DNA from 4 places in the Providencia hangzhouensis genome. Region 1 is predicted to be linked to each of the others. Evidence: predicted binding sites of a transcription regulator. Region 1 holds the regulator's gene; each other region holds the start of a gene.
The links. The regulator PurR, encoded in region 1, represses purine synthesis genes. The targets are predictions, from matches to a motif close to CANGCAAACGTTTGCNTG.

Region 1 (5,774 bases):
AACAATTCTAGCAAAAGCTTGTGTTTCCGCAGGTATTCCATTTGATGGTAAACAAGCTCATGGCGCACTGTATGACACCAATCGAACGGCTCTGCTATTTTGTGAGATCGTTAATAAATGGAAAAAGCTGGGTGGTTGGCCAATTATTGAAGAATCCCAATAATTTTTTAATTAATCGCTATTACATAAAAAAACCGTGTTTGATAAAAAGTAATAAGTGCTTTCATCAAATACGGTTTTTACGTTTTTATTTATGGCTTAATTTAGTCTGTGCTAGCTTCATCTGCTGGACGATACTTATCAGCAGTTTCTTTAATTAGAGATTGGAGCTCACCACGCTGGAACATTTCCATGATGATATCACAGCCACCGACCAGCTCACCGTCAACCCATAGTTGAGGAAACGTTGGCCAATTTGCGTATTTTGGCAATTCAGCGCGGATATCTGGGTTTTGTAAGATATCGACATATGCAAAACGCTCACCACAAGAAGACAGAGCTTGTACTGCTTGAGCAGAAAAACCACAGCTCGGAAGTTTAGGAGAGCCTTTCATATATAATAAAATTGGGTTTTCTTTAATTTGGCGCTCAATTCTTTCAATAGTTGTCATTTTTTAACTTCCTTAAAACAAAGATGCAGGTTTTGCAGTCAGCCGGTAACTGGGAGTCTACCGCAACTTAACAGAATACATTGACTGATATAATAGGAAACTGAATTGTTTCATACAATATGCCAGTTTTATAGGGGCATTACTATAGCATTCCAAAAAACAAAAAGGCACCTTTTCTATCTTCTCTCTACTTAAGTCAAACAAGTAGCTATTTCTAGATAAAAACCGAAACTTAATATCTTTAGATTTTTCGATTACAATATCTATATGATTTTTATGTGTAATACCTCTATTTATTTGTTAACATCTTAGTAACACTATTACCTTTATCTTTGTATGGTTTATCGTGTTATCATTAATGTATTAAGTATCATATCGCCAATAGGCGAAACTGTAATGATAAGCTGTCACATATTATTTCGCTCATTTTAAGAGCAAACACCCTAAGTATATTGATATAAAAGCAATCAAGGAGTACGCAATGTCATTTGAACTACCCGCTTTACCGTATGCAAAAGATGCTTTAGAACCTTATATCTCTGCTGAAACCTTAGAATATCACTATGGTAAGCACCACAACACTTACGTTGTTAACTTGAACAACCTCATCAAAGGCACTAACTTTGAAGGAAAATCTTTAGAAGAAATCATTAAAACTTCTGAAGCAGGCGTTTTTAACAACGCGGCACAAGTTTGGAATCACACTTTCTATTGGAATTGCTTAGCACCAAACGCTGGTGGCGAGCCAACAGGTAAAGTCGCTGAAGCTATCAATAAGGCATTCGGTTCTTTTGCTGAATTTAAAGCTCAATTTACTGATGCAGCAACCAAAAACTTCGGTGCGGGCTGGACTTGGTTAGTGAAAAAAGCGGATGGTAACCTTGCTATTGTAAATACATCCAATGCTGCAACACCTATTTCTGGTGATGATAAGCCTGTGTTAACTGTCGATATTTGGGAACATGCTTATTATATCGATTACCGTAACGCTCGCCCTAAATATTTAGAAAATTTCTGGGCGCTAGTTAACTGGAAATTTGTGGAAGAAAATTTAGCATAACAATTTCTGCTTATTGCTAGGTATAGATACAATAAGGGCGAGATATTCTCGCCCTTATTAAATTCACCCTATTCGAGGCTGAAATAAAATCAGAAAATATGTGCAGCAAGAAATATAATCAATGCTAATGAGCCCAACGCAGCAAGCAAACCATATTTAACATCTGTATCCATGAGTTCCTCTCATCCAAACGTAGTTAAACAACTAAATAACCATACAAAAATCAATGTTATTCAGTATACATATCTAAAAAAGTAAAACTAGTGTCTATATCACATGTTATAACATCAATTATTTCTTTCGTTTTTGCGCTAGATCAGACAAAATCGACAACAAATCGCTAAATTATTGCCAGCAAAGGATCAATGCATCAATATGCAGGTAATTTTTTAACAAGAATTCTTATAGAGACCGGTTATTGGTCAGGAGTTTTTTTCCCCCATGGCAACGATTAAAGATGTGGCGAAACGCGCTGGCGTATCTACCACAACCGTATCCCATGTTATTAATAAAACGCGCTTTGTAGCTGATGACACTAAAGCTGCGGTTTGGGCTGCAATTAAAGAGCTCAATTATTCGCCAAGTGCGGTTGCCCGTAGTCTAAAAGTTAACAACACAAAGTCGATTGGGTTGTTGGCAACCTCATGTGAAGCTCCTTACTTCGCAGAGGTAATTGAATCAGTTGAAAATAGCTGTTATGAAAAAGGTTATACGCTAATCCTTTGTAATTCTCATAATAATTTGGGAAAACAAAAAGCGTATTTGCAGATGCTGGCACAAAAGCGTGTTGATGGTTTACTCGTAATGTGCTCCGAATATCCTGCCCCCTTAATCAGTATGCTGGAAGATTACCGCAATATCCCAATGGTAGTGATGGACTGGGGAACTTCCCGTGGCGATTTTACCGATAGTATTATTGATAACTCATTCCACGGTGGCTATCTTGCAGGACGTTATTTGATTGATAGAGGGCATCGTGACATCGGAGCCATCCCTGGTTCTCTTGAAAGAAATACGGGTATTGGTCGATTAACTGGCTTTAAAAAGGCGATGGAAGAGGCCAAAATCACCATAAAAGATGAATGGATTGTTCAAGGGGACTTCGAGCCAGAATCTGGCTATAAGGCAATGATGCAAATTTTAAGCCATAAGCAACGCCCTACTGCCGTTTTCTGTGGCGGTGATATTATGGCAATGGGGGCAATTTGCGCCGCTGATGAGATGGGATTGCGTGTCCCACAAGACATTTCAATCATTGGCTATGATAACGTGCGAAATGCGCGCTATTTTACCCCGGCATTGACCACAATTCACCAACCAAAAGAGCGTTTAGGCCAAATGGCTTTCACAATGCTGCTCGATCGTATTGTAAATAAGCGCGAAGATGCTCAAACAATTGAAGTCCACCCTCGCCTTGTAGAACGCCGTTCCGTTGCTGACGGCCCATTTATCGATTATCGTCGATAATACGCATAATTAGTTTGAAAGCCACTCGGCATTGAGCGTTTCGTTATCGCCAAGGTAATCCAATAACCAATTCAACGCTGGTGATGTATTATTTTCCACCCAAGTTAGACAACAAGGACTGGGTGGAAATGGCTGTGCTAATGCTAGTTCAACTAATAAGCCTTTTTCGCAAAACGAAGCCGCACGATGCTCTGGCACCATTCCGACACACAACCCGTTAACCAAACAAGCTAGACCATTTTCCCAAGAAGGTACGACAAGACGACGTTGATTATCAAGAGCCCATGTATCACGTTTTGGTAGATTACGAGAAGTGTCTTCGAGACATAAACTTGGAAACTCGCGCATTTGGTCGTCTGTTAGCTTGCCGCTTATATTCGCTAATGGGTGTTTAGGGCTCGCCACACACCTCCATGACATAAAACCCATATCACGGAAACTATATCTTTCACCAATCGGTGAGGCTCGAGTAGCTCCAATAGCAACATCTACACGCCCATCAGCAAGTGCATCCCAAACACCATTAAATACTTCAGGATGAATGAAAAGTTCAATATCTGGAAAGTGACGATAAAAATCCAGTATCAATTGCTCTGCTCTCTGTGGTTTTACAATGCAATCAACAGCAATACTAAATTGCCCCCGCCAACCATTAGCAACCTGCTGGCATTGATGCCTTGTATCTGTCATTTTTTTGATAACAGAACGACTTTCCTTAATAAATATCGTTCCAGCTTCTGTAAGAACAACATCGCGATGTCGACGCTCAAATAGGGGAACCGCAAGCCATTCTTCAACTTGCTTGACGGTATAACTGATTGCAGAAGGTACACGGTGTAACTCTTCAGCAGCACCACTAAAGCTCCCAGTTCGGGCAACAGCATCAATCACTTCGAGTGCATGCGCAGACCACATAACCTCTCCTTTCAAAAATTTTGATAGCAAGATCCAAATATTACCGTTTCACAACCTAAAAAAATAGCCTATACAATGGCATCATCATTAACATTTTTTTTAAATATCAGATAAGTAATAATTATGTCGAATACTGTGAAAAAAAATTCCCCTGGATTTATGGTTTACCTTGCAGGACTTAGCATGCTGGGGTTTTTAGCTATTGATATGTATTTACCTGCATTCGGTGCTATGCAAGACACCCTGCATACATCAGAAGGCGCTATCAGTGCTTCTCTCAGTATATTTTTAGCCGGTTTTGCCTTCGCTCAATTGTTATGGGGGCCATTGTCAGACAAACTTGGCCGTAAGCCTGTGCTCATTGTGGGCTTAACTATTTTCATTATCAGTAGCTTAGCTATTTATTGGGTGGAAACCGCAACACAGTTATTAACACTACGATTTTTACAGGCTGTTGGTGTCTGCTCCGCTGCAGTTTTATGGCAAGCTCTTGTTATCGACCGCTATGATGAAGCAAATACCCAAAAAGTTTTTGCTTCTATTATGCCGTTAGTTGCGCTATCCCCTGCTTTAGCACCATTATTAGGAGCATGGGTACTAGAACACCAAACATGGGAAGCAATTTTCCTGATCCTAATGGCTGTGGGTATATTACTTTTATTGCCAACACTCTTTTTGAAAAATGTTTCAGTTAAAACAATAATTGATGACAGCCAACCACAAGCTAAGATTTCTTTCTCAAACTTACTCAGTTCGCCAGTTTTCAGCGGTAATGTGCTCGTTTACGCTTCATGCAGTGCGGGTTTTTTCGCTTGGCTAACCGGCTCGCCTTTTATCTTACGTAATATGGGTTTCAACCCTGCGGATATCGGTTTGAGTTATATTCCACAAACTTTAGCCTTTATTGTTGGTGGGTATGGCTGCCGTATTTTATTAGCAAAAGTCCGAGCAGAAACAATATTTCCATTGTTACTTGTTGGTTATGCGGTAAGCATGTCTATTTTATTCATCATGGCTATTTATACCACACCATCATTAACTATGATCTTGATCCCATTCTGCTTTATGGCAGCTATGAACGGAGCCTCTTACCCAATTGCAGTATCCAAAGCACTAAATGCATTTCCTAGCGCCAGTGGTAAAGCTGCCGCATTACAAAATGCCTTACAACTAGGTTTATGTTTTTTAGCCAGTCTACTTGTTTCTGCTCTTACTTTCGACCCATTGTTAGCAACAACTGGGGTGATGGCAGTAACGATCATTCCAATGGCCATTGGCTACTTTATGCAACGCTGTGCAAGCAAAAATAACCAAACTATTAAGCAGGTTGATTGCCAAACGAATTCATAAAGTATAGCTTACCGACTCAATCATGCCGAATCTTATCGGCATGATTTTTATTTTAGCAAATTCATAAAAATTTCCTTCAGTGTATAGCACTAGTGACCATACAGTAATATATGTTCAGTATTTTGCTATATAACCAATAGCCGATTATTCTTGGCTGGTAAAACCTTACCTTTCTCATCAATTTTCTTAATTCAAAGCGGATTTCACTAAAAATTAAAGTTTTAATTTTGTCATCTACTAAGATATAGATATTTCATGGTTAATTTTCTTGTTAAAAAACGTTATCATTGCGACATTAAATAATGAGTGCTCAAGAATGATGTTAAAACAGTACTATCCACCAGATGAATTAAAATCCTTTGTTAGTTCTA
Region 2 (5,774 bases), 590 kb from region 1:
TGGATAACCGCACCACTAACACCAATAATTAAAATCACTGAGGTTAAAATCAAATTCTGTGGCTTGTTATAATCAACTTTTGAATCAATCAACACACGAATACCTGATGCACCAATTACCCCGTATAATAAGAGTGAAACCCCGCCCATGACAGGAACCGGCACTAATTGGATAGCAGCAGCTAATTTACCAACACAAGATAATAAAATAGCAATAATTGCAGCTCCGCCAATCACCCATGTGCTGTATACCTTGGTAATTGCCATTACCCCAATATTTTCACCATAAGTCGTATTCGGTGTTGAGCCAAAGAAACCTGAAATCACCGTCGAGAACCCATTCGCAAACATTGAGCGATGCAAACCTGGCGATTTCATTAAGTCACGCTCAACAATATTCGCCGTGACCACTAAGTGCCCTACGTGCTCAGCGATAACCACTAAGGCCGCAGGTAAAATGGTTAAAATAGCAAACCATTCGAAGCGTGGTGTATAAAATGTTGGGATAGCAAACCATGGCGCTTCAATAACGGGTGTAAAGTCTACAATCCCCATAAAATAGGACAATGCATAACCCGCTAAAAAACCAATCAAAATTGGGATTATAGATAAAAACCCACGGAAAACGACCGCGCAGAGAATAGTGACTGATAATGTGGTCAGGGAAATAATTAACGTGTTCGAATCAACCACTGCGCCATCTTTAGGTAATAGCCCTGCCATACCTGCAGCGGTTTGAGCAAGCTCTAAACCAATTACAGCTACGATTGCCCCCATTGCCGCTGGGGGGAACATGACGTTGATCCACCCTCTTCCTGCAACTTTAACAATCAGCGCAACTATACAGAACAACACGCCACAAATGATAAAGCCGCCAAGTGCCAATTCATAACCTAATGGTAATAAAATCAACACAGGGGAAATGAATGCAAAACTTGAACCTAAATAAGCCGGAATTTGCCCTTTACAAATAAATAAGTACAGCAGCGTTCCTATTCCATTAAACAGCAAAATTGTCGCGGGGTTTACACCAAACAGAATCGGTACGATAACGGTTGCGCCAAACATAGCAAACAGGTGTTGAAGGCTCAGTGGGATAGTTTGTAATAATGGTGGTCTTTCTTCAACACTGATGGTGCGACGAGTCATGTGACTTTATCCTCTTTTAGCGAAATGGCTAATCACTGAATAAGCAGTGAGTCTCTACAATTAATCAAAAAAAAGCCGACTTCTCAGTCGGCTTATCATTATTTAGTACCAAATATCTTGTCGCCCGCGTCACCGAGACCCGGAACGATATACCCCTCTTCATTTAAATACTCATCAATTGAAGCGGTATATAATTCAACATCTGGATGCGCAGCTTCTAACGCTTTTAAACCTTCTGGCGCTGCAACAAGGACTAAGATTTTAATCGAGGTACAACCCGCATTTTTTAATAAATCAATAGTGGCAATCATTGAGCCACCCGTCGCTAACATTGGGTCAACCACTAATGCCATACGTTCTTCAATGTTAGATGCGAGTTTTTGGAAATAAGGGACAGGCTGCAGTGTTTCTTCATCACGATAAACACCTACCACACTGATACGTGCACTTGGAATACTATCTAATACACCATTCATCATACCAATACCTGCACGGAGGATTGGTACTACAGTGATTTTCTTACCTTTAATTTGTTCTATTTCTACAGGACCACACCAACCATCGATAGTCACTTTTTCAGTTTCAAGGTCAGCAGTTGCTTCATAAGTCAGTAGGCTACCAACCTCTGAGGCCAGTTCACGAAAGCGTTTTGTGCTTATATCATGATCTCGCATCAGGCCGAGTTTATGTTTAACGAGAGGGTGTTTTACCTCAACGATCTTCATGGGTTTCTCCTACTATTTAAGACGGCGGCGGACAAAAAAATCGCCGGATTATACCTCTTTTAGCTTTGGTTGCCACTAGATAACGCTTGATTTTGGTCAAAACAACAACGATTAACACAATTTTTTTAGAATTATACCTTATCTCAGTTAAGTTGAAATTGGCTAAACCGCAAATTTGATTTAAATAAAATCACTTATTATTTTGCTGTACGGCTTCTTAGCAATCACCTTTTTTGGATCACGAGTACTAAAAAAATTTCCAACACAAAGCTATCGCAAACGTTTGCCTAGCCTGTTAGAATAATGTCAATGATGTTATTTTTCTCAAAAATGTAATTGCCTTGGGGGCCGTAGTGACTGATAAAACCTCTCTCAGCTATAAAGATGCCGGTGTTGATATTGATGCGGGTAACGCCTTGGTTGAACGTATTAAAGGTGTCGTAAAAGAAACCCGCCGCCCAGAAGTTATGGGTGGGCTTGGGGGATTCGGTGCATTATGTTCCCTACCGCAAAAATACCGTGAACCTGTTTTAGTCTCAGGCACTGACGGTGTCGGTACCAAATTACGCTTAGCAATGGATTTAAAACGTCATGACTCCATTGGGATTGACCTCGTCGCTATGTGTGTCAATGACCTGATTGTTCAAGGCGCAGAGCCTCTATTCTTCCTTGATTATTATGCAACCGGTAAACTGGATGTGGATACCGCTACTAGCGTGATTACAGGTATCGCAGAAGGCTGTAAACAATCTGGTTGCGCATTAGTTGGCGGTGAAACCGCTGAAATGCCTGGTATGTACCATGGTGAAGACTACGATGTGGCGGGTTTCTGTGTGGGTGTTGTTGAGCGCTCAGAAATCATCGATGGCAGCAAAGTGAGTGCTGGGGATGCCTTAATTGCTTTAGCCTCTAGCGGCCCTCATTCAAATGGCTATTCGCTGGTTCGCAAAATCCTTGAAGTCAGTCAAACCAACCCTGAAGAAACGCTATTAGATGGAAAACCTTTAGCTGATCACTTATTGGAACCAACACGCATTTACGTTAAAAATGTATTAGAGCTGATCGCAAATAGCGATATCCACGCCATTGCACACATAACCGGTGGGGGTTTCTGGGAAAATATTCCTCGCGTACTACCTGACAACACACAAGCGATTATTGACGGCAGCAGCTGGCAATGGCCCGCAGTCTTTAATTGGCTACAGCAAGCTGGTGATGTTAGTACCCATGAAATGTACCGTACCTTCAATTGTGGTGTGGGGATTATTATTGCTCTGCCACAGCAAGAAGTCGAAAATGCACTTGCTCTGCTGAACAAGCTTGGTGAAAACGCATGGCAAATCGGTACAATTGGTGCATTACCTGCGGGTGAAGAGCAGGTTGTGATCCGCTAATGAAAAAAATAGTTGTCCTCATTTCTGGCAGTGGCAGTAATTTGCAATCATTAATTGATAGCTGTCGCTCTGGGGCAATTGGCGCTCAAATTGTTGCTGTTATCAGCAACCAAGCCAATGCTTATGGGCTTGTTCGAGCACAACAGGCTGGGATCCCAGCCTGTTATTTAGATGCGAAACAATATACTGACCGCCAAGCATATGATGCTGCACTACTCGCGCAGGTTGACCAATTCCAGTCTGATTTAGTCGTATTAGCGGGTTTTATGCGTATCTTATCAGCCCAATTCGTCAACCACTTTGCTGGAAAATTACTCAATATCCACCCTTCTTTGCTACCTAAATACCCCGGTTTACATACACACCGTAAGGCGCTGGAAAATGGGGATAAAGAACATGGCACATCGGTGCATTTCGTTACAGAAGAGCTGGATGGCGGGCCGGTTATTTTACAAGCCAAAGTGCCTATCTTTGAACAAGATAGCGAAGAAGATATTATCGATCGGGTTAAAGCTCAAGAACATGCGATTTACCCATTAGTTGTTGAATGGTTCATCAGTGGCCGATTAACAATGCAAAAAGGTAACGCTGTGTTAGATAACCAAATTTTACCGCAACAAGGTTATGCTAACGAGTAACCTTCGTGACAGCGAAAAATATAAACTTAAGGGTGGATATCCACCCTTTTTTCGTCGTATTTCACATGGAAATAACATAGAACGGTATTGAGTTAAACAGCGTCCTCCTAAGTAAAATGAATTATTTTTCAACAAGGTGATCATCTCTCTGTGCTGTGTCATTATTTTATCGTAAATAAATGTTATCCTTGTAATCGAAGAACAACACATTTTTCCTAACTAAATAGAGGTATTTTTATGACAACCGGGCAAGTTCATCCGTTTAGGTTGCGCCCACTTGAACGTGAAGATTTAGCATTCATTCACCAGCTTGATAATAATGCCAGTGTTATGCGTTATTGGTTTGAAGAACCTTACGAAGCTTTTGTTGAATTAAGCGATCTTTACGATAAACATATTCATGACCAGTCTGAACGCCGCTTTATCGTTGAAAATGACAGTGAGAAAGTGGGCCTAGTCGAATTGGTAGAGATTGATTATATTCACCGACGCTCTGAATTTCAGATTATCATTGCACCGAGCCATCAAGGGCATGGCTATGCGAGTCGCGCTGCGCAATTAGCAATGGACTACGCGTTTTCTGTACTAAACTTATATAAACTTTATCTTATTGTTGATAAAGAAAATGTCAAAGCTATCCATATTTATAATAAACTAGGCTTCCATACTGAAGGCGAACTGATCGACGAGTTCTTTGTCAATGGCCGTTATCACACCGCTATCCGTATGTGTATTTTTCAGCAGCAATATTTTACGATGAAACAGCAATCTGCTAATCCAGAAAGTGTTATTACCCAAGATAAAGCAATTAAACAACACATTTAGCTAACTGGCTGGTATCATAGCCACAAAGTAACAAGAGTCTAATATGGAGTTAGAATGTCCCAAGAACGTCTCTATCATGAAAAAGAGTTAAGCTGGCTGTCTTTTAACGAGCGTGTTTTACAAGAAGCAGCCGACAAGCGTAACCCTCTTATTGAGCGAATGCGTTTTTTGGGTATTTATTCCAACAATTTAGACGAGTTTTATAAAGTCCGCTTCGCCGACGTTAAACGCCGTATTTTAATTAATGAAGAACGGGGTTCGGCAAGCGGTGCTCGCCACTTGTTAAAGAGAATTCAGTCAAGAGTTGCCAAACAAGAACAAGAGTTCGATATTCTCTATAATGATTTGCTATTAGAAATGGCGCGCAATCAAATATTCTTGATTAACGAACGTCAAATTTCGCCTCGCCAACAGATTTGGTTACGTCAATATTTCCGGCAGAACCTGCGCCAGCATATTACGCCAATATTAATTAATCCTGACACCAATCTGGTTGAGTTTCTAAAAGATGACTACACGTACCTTGCCGTTGAAATCATCAATGGCAATCACATTCAGTATGCGCTATTGGAAATTCCATCCGATAAAGTGCCTCGGTTTGTTAACTTACCGCCGGAAATGCCAAAGCGTCGCAAGTCAATGATCCTAATTGATAATATCCTTCGCTATACACTGGATGAAATTTTTAAAGGCTTCTTTGATTACGATAAGCTTAATGCTTATTCGATGAAAATGACGCGTGATGCAGAGTATGACATCGCAACAGAGATGGAATCGAGCTTACTTGAGATAATGTCGTCCACATTAAAACAGCGTTTAACCGCAGAGCCCGTCCGTTTTGTCTATCAACGTGATATGCCTGACGAAATGGTTGCTCTTTTACGTGAAAAGCTGGGGTTATCCAGTGATGACTCTGTGATTGCTGGCGGTCGCTATCACAACTTTAAAGATTTTATTAACTTCCCTAATGAGGGAAATAAAAATTTATTAAACAAGCCACTACCAAGGCTGCGTCACCGCTGGTTTGATAATTTCCGTAACGGT
Region 3 (5,774 bases), 2.2 Mb from region 1:
CAGTGCTCTACCCCCGAAGATGAGTTCACGAGGCGCTACCTAAATAGCTTTCGGGGAGAACCAGCTATCTCCCGGTTTGATTGGCCTTTCACCCCCAGCCACAAGTCATCCGCTAATTTTTCAACATTAGTCGGTTCGGTCCTCCAGTTAGTGTTACCCAACCTTCAACCTGCCCATGGCTAGATCACCGGGTTTCGGGTCTATACCCTGCAACTTATTCGCCCAGTTAAGACTCGGTTTCCCTACGGCTCCCCTATACGGTTAACCTTGCTACAGAATATAAGTCGCTGACCCATTATACAAAAGGTACGCAGTCACACCCTAAAGGTGCTCCCACTGCTTGTACGTACACGGTTTCAGGTTCTATTTCACTCCCCTCGCCGGGGTTCTTTTCGCCTTTCCCTCACGGTACTGGTTCACTATCGGTCAATCAGGAGTATTTAGCCTTGGAGGATGGTCCCCCCATATTCAGACAGGATAACACGTGTCCCGCCCTACTCGTCGAGTTCACAACACTAACACCTTCGGATACGGGGCTATCACCCTTTACTGCCGGACTTTCCAGACCGTTCTCCTGATGCTAATGCTGATTAAGACTCTGGGCTGCTCCCCGTTCGCTCGCCGCTACTAGGGGAATCTCGGTTGATTTCTTTTCCTCGGGGTACTGAGATGTTTCAGTTCCCCCGGTTCGCTTCGTTTGACTATGTATTCATCAAACGATAGTGCAACGAATTGCACTGGGTTTCCCCATTCGGAAATCGTCGGTTGTAACGGTTCATATCACCTTACCGACGCTTATCGCAGATTAGCACGTCCTTCATCGCCTCTGATTGCCTAGGCATCCACCGTGTACGCTTAGTCGCTTAACCTCACAACCCGAAATTGTTTCAACGTTCACATTACTGTCATGGCTGTGCGTGGTGAACTTCTTCGTTGGGCAGTGCTCGCAATGCTCACGTACCTAAGTACGCTGCGCTTGCTGTGCGCTGTCCGCCTTGAATTTCACACTGCTCGCGCATGCCGCTCGAGTTTGTGACCGAAAATTTCAGGTCTGAAATTTTGAGAGACTCTCACATTGTTTAAGCGATAAACAATGTGCGTTGTTTTCAATTTTCAGCTTGTTCCAGATTGTTAAAGAGCATAATTGTTAAACCAACTACAATATAATTGGCTTAATCATTATTGGGGACATCGTCTTTCACTCGATATCGGCGCAATTGGCGTCCCCTAGGGGATTCGAACCCCTGTTACCGCCGTGAAAGGGCGGTGTCCTAGGCCTCTAGACGAAGGGGACACGAAAATCACAAAAACTTTTGTGCTTTCATGTAAGTCCTATTCTCGCGAATAAGTCTCCCACGTAAAGCCATTGCTCTACTTTCTATCAGACAATCTGTGTGAGCACTTCACAAAAACACTTCAATGGTAAGGAGGTGATCCAACCGCAGGTTCCCCTACGGTTACCTTGTTACGACTTCACCCCAGTCATGAATCACAAAGTGGTAAGCGCCCTCCCGAAGGTTAAGCTACCTACTTCTTTTGCAACCCACTCCCATGGTGTGACGGGCGGTGTGTACAAGGCCCGGGAACGTATTCACCGTAGCATTCTGATCTACGATTACTAGCGATTCCGACTTCATGGAGTCGAGTTGCAGACTCCAATCCGGACTACGACGTACTTTATGAGTTCCGCTTGCTCTCGCGAGGTCGCTTCTCTTTGTATACGCCATTGTAGCACGTGTGTAGCCCTACTCGTAAGGGCCATGATGACTTGACGTCATCCCCACCTTCCTCCGGTTTATCACCGGCAGTCTCCTTTGAGTTCCCGACCGAATCGCTGGCAACAAAGGATAAGGGTTGCGCTCGTTGCGGGACTTAACCCAACATTTCACAACACGAGCTGACGACAGCCATGCAGCACCTGTCTCAGAGTTCCCGAAGGCACCAAAGCATCTCTGCTAAGTTCTCTGGATGTCAAGAGTAGGTAAGGTTCTTCGCGTTGCATCGAATTAAACCACATGCTCCACCGCTTGTGCGGGCCCCCGTCAATTCATTTGAGTTTTAACCTTGCGGCCGTACTCCCCAGGCGGTCGATTTAACGCGTTAGCTCCGAAAGCCACTCCTCTAGGGAACAACCTTCAAATCGACATCGTTTACAGCGTGGACTACCAGGGTATCTAATCCTGTTTGCTCCCCACGCTTTCGCACCTGAGCGTCAGTCTTTGTCCAGGGGGCCGCCTTCGCCACCGGTATTCCTCCACATCTCTACGCATTTCACCGCTACACATGGAATTCTACCCCCCTCTACAAGACTCTAGCTGACCAGTCTTAGATGCCATTCCCAGGTTAAGCCCGGGGATTTCACATCTAACTTAATCAACCGCCTGCGTGCGCTTTACGCCCAGTAATTCCGATTAACGCTTGCACCCTCCGTATTACCGCGGCTGCTGGCACGGAGTTAGCCGGTGCTTCTTCTGTCGGTAACGTCAATCGCTGATGATATTAGCATCAACGCCTTCCTCCCGACTGAAAGTACTTTACAACCCTAGGGCCTTCTTCATACACGCGGCATGGCTGCATCAGGCTTGCGCCCATTGTGCAATATTCCCCACTGCTGCCTCCCGTAGGAGTCTGGGCCGTGTCTCAGTCCCAGTGTGGCTGATCATCCTCTCAGACCAGCTAGGGATCGTCGCCTAGGTGAGCCATTACCTCACCTACTAGCTAATCCCATATGGGTTCATCCGATAGCGCAAGGACCGAAGTTCCCCTGCTTTGCTCCTGAGAGATTATGCGGTATTAGCTACCGTTTCCAGTAGTTATCCCCCTCTATCGGGCAGATCCCCATACATTACTCACCCGTCCGCCGCTCGTCAGCGAGAAGCAAGCTTCCCCTGTTACCGCTCGACTTGCATGTGTTAGGCCTGCCGCCAGCGTTCAATCTGAGCCATGATCAAACTCTTCAATTAAAAGTAGCTTGATGCTCAAAGAATGTTTACTGTCGTATGTCTTCTTGCGAAAACATATTACCTATTAGTTCATATATATGAATTAACGTGTTAGTCACTCTTCAAGACTTAAAATCAAATATTTTTTTGATAGTGTCCTGTGAGTGCCCACACAGATTGTCTGATAAATTGTTAAAGAGCGTTGCAGCTTTTCTTTATGAAAACCAACCTTTCGGTCGTTGCTGCGAGGAGGCGTATATTACGTTTTCCTCCGTGAGAGTCAAGCAATTTTTTGCTTTTTCTTTTTCAGAATCTCTCGCTGCCGTTTCAGTGTTCATCGCGCTTTGCGTTGTCTTGTTCCCGGTCAGTGGATGCGCATTATAGGGAGTCAGAAAAATCTGGCAACCCCTTTTTTGCATTTTTTTATTCAACTGCTGCATTACACAGCAAAACCCCTACTTATACCGACTTATACACGAAGTTATCCACAACATGAAAATAATTTAAAAATTATCGCGCATTACGCAAACGTTTGCGTTACAATTGGCTCGAAATTTCGGCATTGATTTTGTTTTTATGTTCTGAAATTGTTAGTGACTTATATATTGTTATAGGGAAAGCTGGCCAATTCCGCTTTGCTTTCATCAATAGATATAATAGGTATATAAGAAAAGCTCTTTGAGTTTTTACTGACTGATATTCGTTATTGCCTTATTTATTCAAATCCAAGGGATCTATCTCATGCAACTGCTTCGTCCTATTCGTCGTGCCCTGCTTAGTGTGTCTGATAAAACAGGGGTTGTTGAATTCGCTAAGGCGTTATCTCAACGTGGTGTTGAGCTTCTATCTACTGGCGGTACTGCAAAGTTACTTGCTGAGTCAGGACTAAACGTAACTGAAGTTTCAGATTACACTGGGTTTCCTGAAATGATGGATGGTCGAGTGAAAACATTGCACCCAAAAGTGCATGGCGGAATTTTAGGTCGTCGCGGTACGGATGATGCCATTATGCAACAGCATGATATTGCCCCTATCGATATGGTCGTTGTTAATCTGTACCCTTTTGCCCAAACAGTGGCAAAACCAAATTGCACCCTTGAAGATGCTGTAGAAAATATTGATATCGGCGGCCCAACCATGGTGCGCTCCGCGGCTAAAAATCATAAAGATGTAGCAATTGTGGTAAATAGTAATGACTATCAAACCATCATTGATGAAATGGATAACCACGAAAACTCGCTAAATTGGTCGACTCGGTTTGACCTCGCAATAAAAGCTTTCGAACACACTGCTGCTTATGACAGCATGATTGCGAATTACTTTGGTGAATTAGTTGCCCCTTATTATGGTGATACGACCCAACCTTCTGGCCGTTTCCCTCGCACCTTGAATTTAAATTTTATAAAAAAACAAGACATGCGTTATGGAGAGAACAGCCACCAAGATGCTGCTTTTTATATAGAAGAAAACCCAAAAGAAGCTTCTATTGCAACTGCACAACAAATTCAAGGTAAAGCCCTGTCTTATAATAATATCGCTGATACCGATGCGGCTCTTGAGTGTGTTAAATCATTCGAAGAACCTGCTTGTGTAATTGTCAAACATGCTAACCCTTGTGGTGTCGCTATCGGTGATTCTATTCATACAGCTTATGATAACGCATTCAAAACTGACCCAACGTCTGCTTTTGGTGGCATTATCGCGTTTAACCGTCAATTAGATAAAGAAACCGCTCAAGCGATCATTGACCGCCAATTTGTAGAAGTCATTATCGCGCCTTCTGTTGCTAAAGATGCATTGCCTATTCTTGAGACTAAACAAAACGTTCGCGTACTTGAATGTGGCGAATGGAGCAAACCAGTTGCAAGTTTAGACTTTAAACGCGTGAATGGCGGTTTATTAGTGCAAGACCGTGACTTAGGAATGGTTGAAAAAGAAGAACTTCGCGTTGTGACTAAGCGCCAACCAACTGAACGCGAGCTAAAAGATGCGTTATTCTGTTGGAAAGTCGCAAAATTTGTGAAATCCAATGCTATCGTTTATGCCAAAAATGATATGACTATCGGTATTGGCGCAGGGCAAATGAGCCGTGTGTACTCTGCAAAAATTGCAGGTATTAAAGCCGCAGATGAAGGCTTAGAAGTCGCTGGCTGTGCAATGGCTTCAGATGCCTTTTTCCCATTCCGCGATGGTATTGATGCCGCCGCTGCTGTTGGAGTAACTTGTGTGATCCAACCAGGTGGTTCTATCCGCGATGAAGAAGTGATTGCTGCTGCAAATGAACATGGTATTGCAATGCTTTTCACTAATATGCGTCATTTCCGTCACTAATTATTAGGAGCCTAGTAATGAATATTTTGATTATTGGTGGCGGTGGCCGTGAACATGCCTTAGCGTGGAAAGCGGCTCAATCCCCTTTAGCAAATAAAGTGTATGTTGCCCCGGGCAATGCAGGCACAGCATTAGAACCATCCCTTGAGAACGTTAATATTTCTGCGACAGATATTGATGGGCTGCTCCAATTCGCTAAAGAAAAGCAAATTGGTTTAACGATTGTCGGCCCTGAAGCACCATTAGTTATTGGTGTTGTAGATGCATTTAAGGCTGCTGGCTTAACTATTTTTGGCCCAACCAAAGGTGCTGCTCAGCTTGAAGGCTCTAAAGCATTTACTAAGGACTTTTTAGCTCGCCATCATATTCCTACCGCGGCCTATGAAAATTTTACTGATATTGAACCTGCTTTAGCTTACTTAGATAAAGTCGGTGCGCCAATCGTGATCAAAGCAGATGGTCTTGCAGCGGGGAAAGGCGTTATCGTAGCCATGACTCTGC
Region 4 (5,774 bases), 2.1 Mb from region 1:
CGCTATCAGCACGTAGCCTCATCGCTAATGGAGCGTTACGGATAACCCCCGATTTTGTGATGGTCATACCCGCCGCAACGGCGGCTAAAATACCTGAAAACCCAATATGTTCCGCAATCATGTATGATGCAAATGGCAGCAATAGCATAAATACAATTTGGGTTGCTGGGTCATCACCACTCCAACGGCTCATTAAACGTAACGATTTGCTGTACAGCCAAGTCACGATAATACCTGCGAGTAGCCCGCCAACCGCAACTTTGAAAAATTCAATGGTAACGCCAGAAGCACTAAACACCATGGTTCCCATGGCAATTGCTACCGCAAATTTTAATGCAACCAGACCAGAGGCATCATTCATCAATGCCTCCCCTTCTAGCACACTCATCATCCGTTTAGGGATACGCCCTTTTCCAACAATTGAAGATAACGCAACGGCATCAGTTGGAGATAGCACAGCCGCTAGAGCAAACGCAGCAATCAATGGAATACCTGGCATCAACCAGTAAATTAAATAACCAATCCCAATCACTGTAACCAGCACGAGAACCAACACTAAAATAAAAATTTCTCGACCATTTTGAAAGAACTCGCGTGTTGGGGTTTTCCACCCATCAACAAACAACAAAGGTGGGATTAACAGAACCATAAAAAGTTCTGGGTCAAAGGTGACATGCAGGCCGAATTGAGGCCAAGCCAACAGCGCACCGATAGCAATTTGAATGAGAGGAAGAGGAATACGAATAGGAAGAATTTTAGCGGCTACCCCTGAAACAGAGACAGCTAAAATCAAAATAAGAATAGTAAAGAAAATTTCCATGTTGCCCTTACTGAATTAACCTAGCGACTAGAACCTAAAATTTTGCCTGCCGCCGCATAGTAAGAGATAGCACCGTCCAGACCATGATAATTAAGACTAAGCCAGTAACCAGTGGAAATCATGCACATCCACTTGATTAACCGCCTTCTCTCTATTTTATCCCTAGCCATCCATTTTCGGGGAAAAAATTGAGACTTTATGATTAATTAATACAATAAGTTAAAAAGGTGGCAACATTAGCCACCTTTTTGAAATAATCCACTTTAGATTGCCAGACCTGAAGCGTAAAACACCACTAAAAGTACAGCAATAATCACAGTACCAATATTCAATTTGCGCCATTCGCCTGCGCAAATGCGGCCGATAACCAAAGCAGCAAAGCCTAACATGATCCCCGTGACGATATTACAAGTCAGAACAATGAATACGGCACACAATAAGCCAGACATTGAATCCACAAAATCATCGAAATCAAGCTTAGAGACATTACTTAACATTAAAAGCCCAACATACATCAATGCTGGAGCTGTTGCATAGGCAGGCACCAAATAAGATAGCGGCGATAAAAAGAGAATAAGTAAGAACAGTACGCCGACAACCACGGCGGTTAAACCTGTGCGACCACCAGCGGCGGTACCTGCTGCAGATTCAATATATACCGCCGCAGGAGATGCACCAATCGCACCCGCAAAGATACTGCTTACAGAGTCTGCAGTTAACGCTTTACCACCATCAATAATTTGACCGTCTTTATCCAATAAATTCGCTTGCCCCGCCACCGCACGAATAGTGCCTGTCGCATCAAAAACCGCCGTCATGACTAATGCAAGTAAGCTTGGCAATACCATTGGCTGTAATGCGCCCATGATATCCATATTGAAAACCAATGAAAGCCCATCATCACCCAATGAAGGCAACTTGAAAAAACCTTGATATTTCACTGCGGGATCAAAAATTAAACCAATAATTGAAATTGCAATAATAACGAGGAGTACACCACCCGGAACACGACGTTTTTCTAAACCAAAAATAACCGCTAAACCAATGAGTGACATCAAAACAGGGAAAGACGTAAATTCACCAAGAGCAACAGGCAGGCCTGCATTTGGATTTTTGATCACTAAACCCACTCCATTAGCAGCGATTAACAGTAAAAATAAACCGATACCAATACCTGTACCATGTGCAATACCCATTGGCATATTGCGTAATATCCAACTACGAATACCTGTAACAGAAATGATGGTGAACAAACACCCCATTAAAAATACGGCACCTAATGCCACAGGAATACTAATTTGCTGCCCTAATACCAAACTAAATGCGGTAAATGCAGTCAGTGAAATAGCACAGCCAATCGCCATTGGTAGATTGGCCCATAACCCCATCAATAAAGAACCAAAACCAGCCACTAAGCAGGTTGCAATAAAGACCGCAGTTGGAGGGAACCCTGCTTGCCCTAACATGCCAGGTACAACGATGACAGAATAAACCATCGCTAAGAATGTGGTTAATCCTGCAATGATTTCACGGCGAACTGAAGAGCCGCGCGCTGTTATCTTGAAAAATGAATCCAATTTGCAACTGGATGAAGCCTGTTGGCCTGACATGGTATACCTCTGCTGTTAATGGAAAACGAAGATTCTCAAATACTGCTAACAACTAACCTATACGTTGACGTAAACGATTACGTTTTTAAGAAAAAATAAACTAACTGAGAAAAAAAACCCAATAAAAACAGTTGCGCAATCGTTTGGCTTTTAAAATAGAATAAAACGTATCGTGAGGGGGGTAATTATCATTCTAAACAGGGGGAATGATCAAGTATTTTTAGCATTTCTTACCCATTTGCTGTTTTTAGCACCCAAATATGCAGATTCTTATGCAATAAAGATTATTTTCAAATAATGATTCTTTTTAGTTACATTTACTTTACGTAAAAATAGCTAAATACCTTTCATATAGTGTCTGTTTAAAGAGGGGGATCATTTTTTTGATACAATCCCAGAATATTTGCTTACAAAACCAATAGCTAAAAACTTATTTACTGGTGGTAATATGCGTCTTCTAAAAATAGAGCTAAAAAAACAGTTCCTGTTGTTTTTTATTAAAAAATAAATATCACTTGCTGAGTAAATATATATTTAAGTATATAACCTGAATTATTATCAACTGCAGTTATAGTTTCAATTTAATCAAGTAAAAAACACATAAAACATATTAAAAATGTCAAATAAGAATGCACCATTAATCATATTACAGCGGAGTATTTTACTACTTTTCATTAGTTTTCTTGCTATGTATTTATTACCAGGAATATATAGCCACAGCCCTTGGAAACAAGATGAAAATTATAGTTTTGGTATTATTCAAACTATGTATGAGACTGGTAAATGGTTAGTACCTACAAATGCGGGTGAGCCATTTATGGAAAAACCCCCGCTTTATTATTGGGTTGCAGCTATTACCTCTCATTTATTTTCAAGCTTCATGCCACTTTATGATGCAGCTCGTAGTGCAAGCTTATTTTTTTCGGTGATCAATTTTTCATTTTTTATTCTTTTGGCACGTCGTTTTTTCCAAGCCACAGACTTCACTGATATTCGCATTTGGGTCGCTTTTGCACTGTATGCCTGTGCCCCCGGGATTATCAGGCATAGTCATGATATGTTTACCGATGTTGCACTGATGGCAGGCGCAACCATTGGTCTGTATGGGTTATTGGGGCTGATACAACAACAAAAAATGCGCATGTCTGCACTTTGGTTATCTCTTGGAACCATCGTCACCATGTTGTCAAAAGGCGTTTTCATCCCCGGAGTTCTCTGGATTTGCCTGTTCTTATCTCCCATTTTTCTTGCTCAGTGCCGGACTAAGCAATTTTGGTTGTACAGCTTAACCGCAGGCTTAATCGCCCTTATCGCTATTTTACCTTGGCCTATCCAACTCTACCTTCAGCATCCTGATTTATTTATAGTGTGGTTTTGGGAAAATAATATCGGCCGTTTCTTTGGTTTTTCTGTTGAGAAATTAGGCGCAAAAGCTAACCTAACGCGGATCCCTGCAGCGGTTTCCTTATTTGCCTTTCCTTCCGGTTTACTAGCTGTCGCTTATTTTCTAAGGCACCCAATTAAGCGTTTATTTAATTCAAACGAATTTCTGTTAGCACTATTTCCTTTATTAGGCGTTGTTTTCCTACAGATATCAGCTTCTGGTCGCGCACTATATTTATTGCCTTTTATTGCCCCAATGGCCATTTTAGGAACCCAAACACTACTTAGTTTCCCTGAAAAAATCCTTAATGGAATTGCCCGATTTGCGGCTATTTTATGGTCTGTACTCATTCTTTTTTTATGGGCTTGCTATTTCATCGCCTTGACTGGTCATCAACAAGAATGGTTAGCTCCATTTAGCCGCTGGCTCCCCATGAGCTACCAAATGCCATTTTCTCCCATTGCATTTATCTGCGCTTTGTTAATTACATTGGTATGGTTTTTACGCAATAAAATTATTCCAAACCCTATACCACCTGCTTTTCATATGATGAAAAACTGGTTATTAGGCTTATGTGCTGTTTGGGGGGTAATTTTAACCTTGTTTTTGGGGTGGATAGACTACGCAAAAGGTTTCGAAGGGGTTTTTGTCGATTTAAACCAGCATTTATCTGGCCAATTTACAGAAAATGATTGTATGGCTTCTGATAATATTGGCGAATCTGAAGCGCCAATGCTCTACTATTACACTGGCGTATTACACCAACGCCAAGACCGGTTTGAAAAACCTGAACAATGCCGCTGGCTAATTGTACTCTCAAAAACGATTAAACCTGCACCACAAGGCATGGAGTTATTCTGGCACAATCACCGCCCAGATGAATTCCGAGAAAATCTAGTTGTGTATAAAGTTATTGAATAATTTATATGCGGTGCTCGCTAATTTGAGTAAAGCACCGCAAATCAACTTATTGGGTAACTTGTTCAACCGTTTGGGCGCTGTATTTTTCTCGTGTGAACCATAAAAATACTGTTACAGACAGAACCAATAACACCGGTAAACCTACAGGTGAGATTGAAGTCGCAACCCCAGCAAGTAATGGCCCTGATAAATTGCCAATTCCCCACAGCATAGCTGCAGCTGCATTAGCGATGATCAACTCATTCCCTTTGAAATATTGGCCGATTTGTACCAAAGCAATGGTATAAATTGCCCCCGCAGTCGCCCCTAAAACAAACAGCAATACCCAAATTAGATAAGGTTGAGTAATAAGGAAGGGCAATAATAGACTGGCTGCAAGTGTGATAATGCCACAAATTCGGTATAGTTTTTCTCTATTCATATGATCTGCTAGCCAGCCAAAAGGTAACTGCATAATGGCATCCCCAGCAAGAATGGCGCTAATCATTAATGCAGCAACCGCCTCTGTGTGCCCCATTCCCATACCATAAATCGGGAACATCGATAAAATAGTTCCATCAAAGAAGGCAAAAAATAAAATTCCACCACAAATACCCGGTGCGATTTTTACAAATTGAATAATTGAAAAATTAGATTTCGCGGCATTTTCAGCTAAACGGTCACCGACTTTTTGATCCATTAAAATAAATAGCACCACAGAGATTAAATGGATCAACGTACAAATCAATAAAGGTGATTTATCTTCCACACCATAATAAGCAATAAATGAAGGCCCAAGTAGCTGGCTTACTGTGAAGACTGTAGTGTAAATTGCCAAAATACGGCCCCGTTTATTTTCAGGCGATAATTCGTTAATCCACGTTTCCCCCAAGCAAATCATCACACCACTCGCTAAGCCCGTTACTAACCGTAACGGAAATAATAACCAAAGAGGTAACGTACTCAATAATGGTAATAAGCTAATGGCAGAAACAATCGTTGCCAATAGCATTGCTTTTCGCTTACCTGACCAACGCACAATACGTTGAACCACTGGTGC

Region 2: the regulator PurR is predicted to act here: its motif matches at 2,146-2,163, upstream of purM (phosphoribosylformylglycinamidine cyclo-ligase).
Region 3: the regulator PurR is predicted to act here: its motif matches at 3,464-3,481, upstream of purH (bifunctional phosphoribosylaminoimidazolecarboxamide formyltransferase/IMP cyclohydrolase).
Region 4: the regulator PurR is predicted to act here: its motif matches at 2,497-2,514, upstream of PZ638_RS02625 (NCS2 family permease).

Annotation. Positions count from the first base shown of each region.
Region 1 covers NZ_CP135052.1:2,712,532-2,718,305, forward strand. The annotation lists gene rnt (ribonuclease T) at 1-163, shown strand, start outside; gene PZ638_RS12250 (Grx4 family monothiol glutaredoxin) at 264-611, opposite strand; gene sodB (superoxide dismutase [Fe]) at 1,093-1,671, shown strand; gene purR (HTH-type transcriptional repressor PurR) at 2,113-3,138, shown strand; gene punR (DNA-binding transcriptional activator PunR) at 3,148-4,053, opposite strand; gene punC (purine nucleoside transporter PunC) at 4,177-5,403, shown strand; gene PZ638_RS12275 (helix-turn-helix transcriptional regulator) at 5,720-5,774, shown strand, end outside.
Region 2 covers NZ_CP135052.1:2,124,922-2,130,695, reverse strand. The annotation lists gene uraA (uracil permease) at 1-1,148, opposite strand, end outside; gene upp (uracil phosphoribosyltransferase) at 1,247-1,873, opposite strand; gene purM (phosphoribosylformylglycinamidine cyclo-ligase) at 2,227-3,267, shown strand; gene purN (phosphoribosylglycinamide formyltransferase) at 3,267-3,905, shown strand; gene speG (spermidine N1-acetyltransferase) at 4,143-4,730, shown strand; gene ppk1 (polyphosphate kinase 1) at 4,785-5,774, shown strand, end outside.
Region 3 covers NZ_CP135052.1:420,554-426,327, reverse strand. The annotation lists rRNA gene PZ638_RS01900 (23S ribosomal RNA) at 1-869, opposite strand, end outside; tRNA gene PZ638_RS01895 (tRNA-Glu) at 1,219-1,294, opposite strand; rRNA gene PZ638_RS01890 (16S ribosomal RNA) at 1,424-2,963, opposite strand; gene PZ638_RS01885 (hypothetical protein) at 3,158-3,382, opposite strand; gene purH (bifunctional phosphoribosylaminoimidazolecarboxamide formyltransferase/IMP cyclohydrolase) at 3,684-5,273, shown strand; gene purD (phosphoribosylamine--glycine ligase) at 5,291-5,774, shown strand, end outside.
Region 4 covers NZ_CP135052.1:614,839-620,612, reverse strand. The annotation lists gene PZ638_RS02630 (Na+/H+ antiporter) at 1-820, opposite strand, end outside; gene PZ638_RS02625 (NCS2 family permease) at 1,084-2,430, opposite strand; gene PZ638_RS02620 (ArnT family glycosyltransferase) at 3,047-4,735, shown strand; gene PZ638_RS02615 (MFS transporter) at 4,782-5,774, opposite strand, start outside.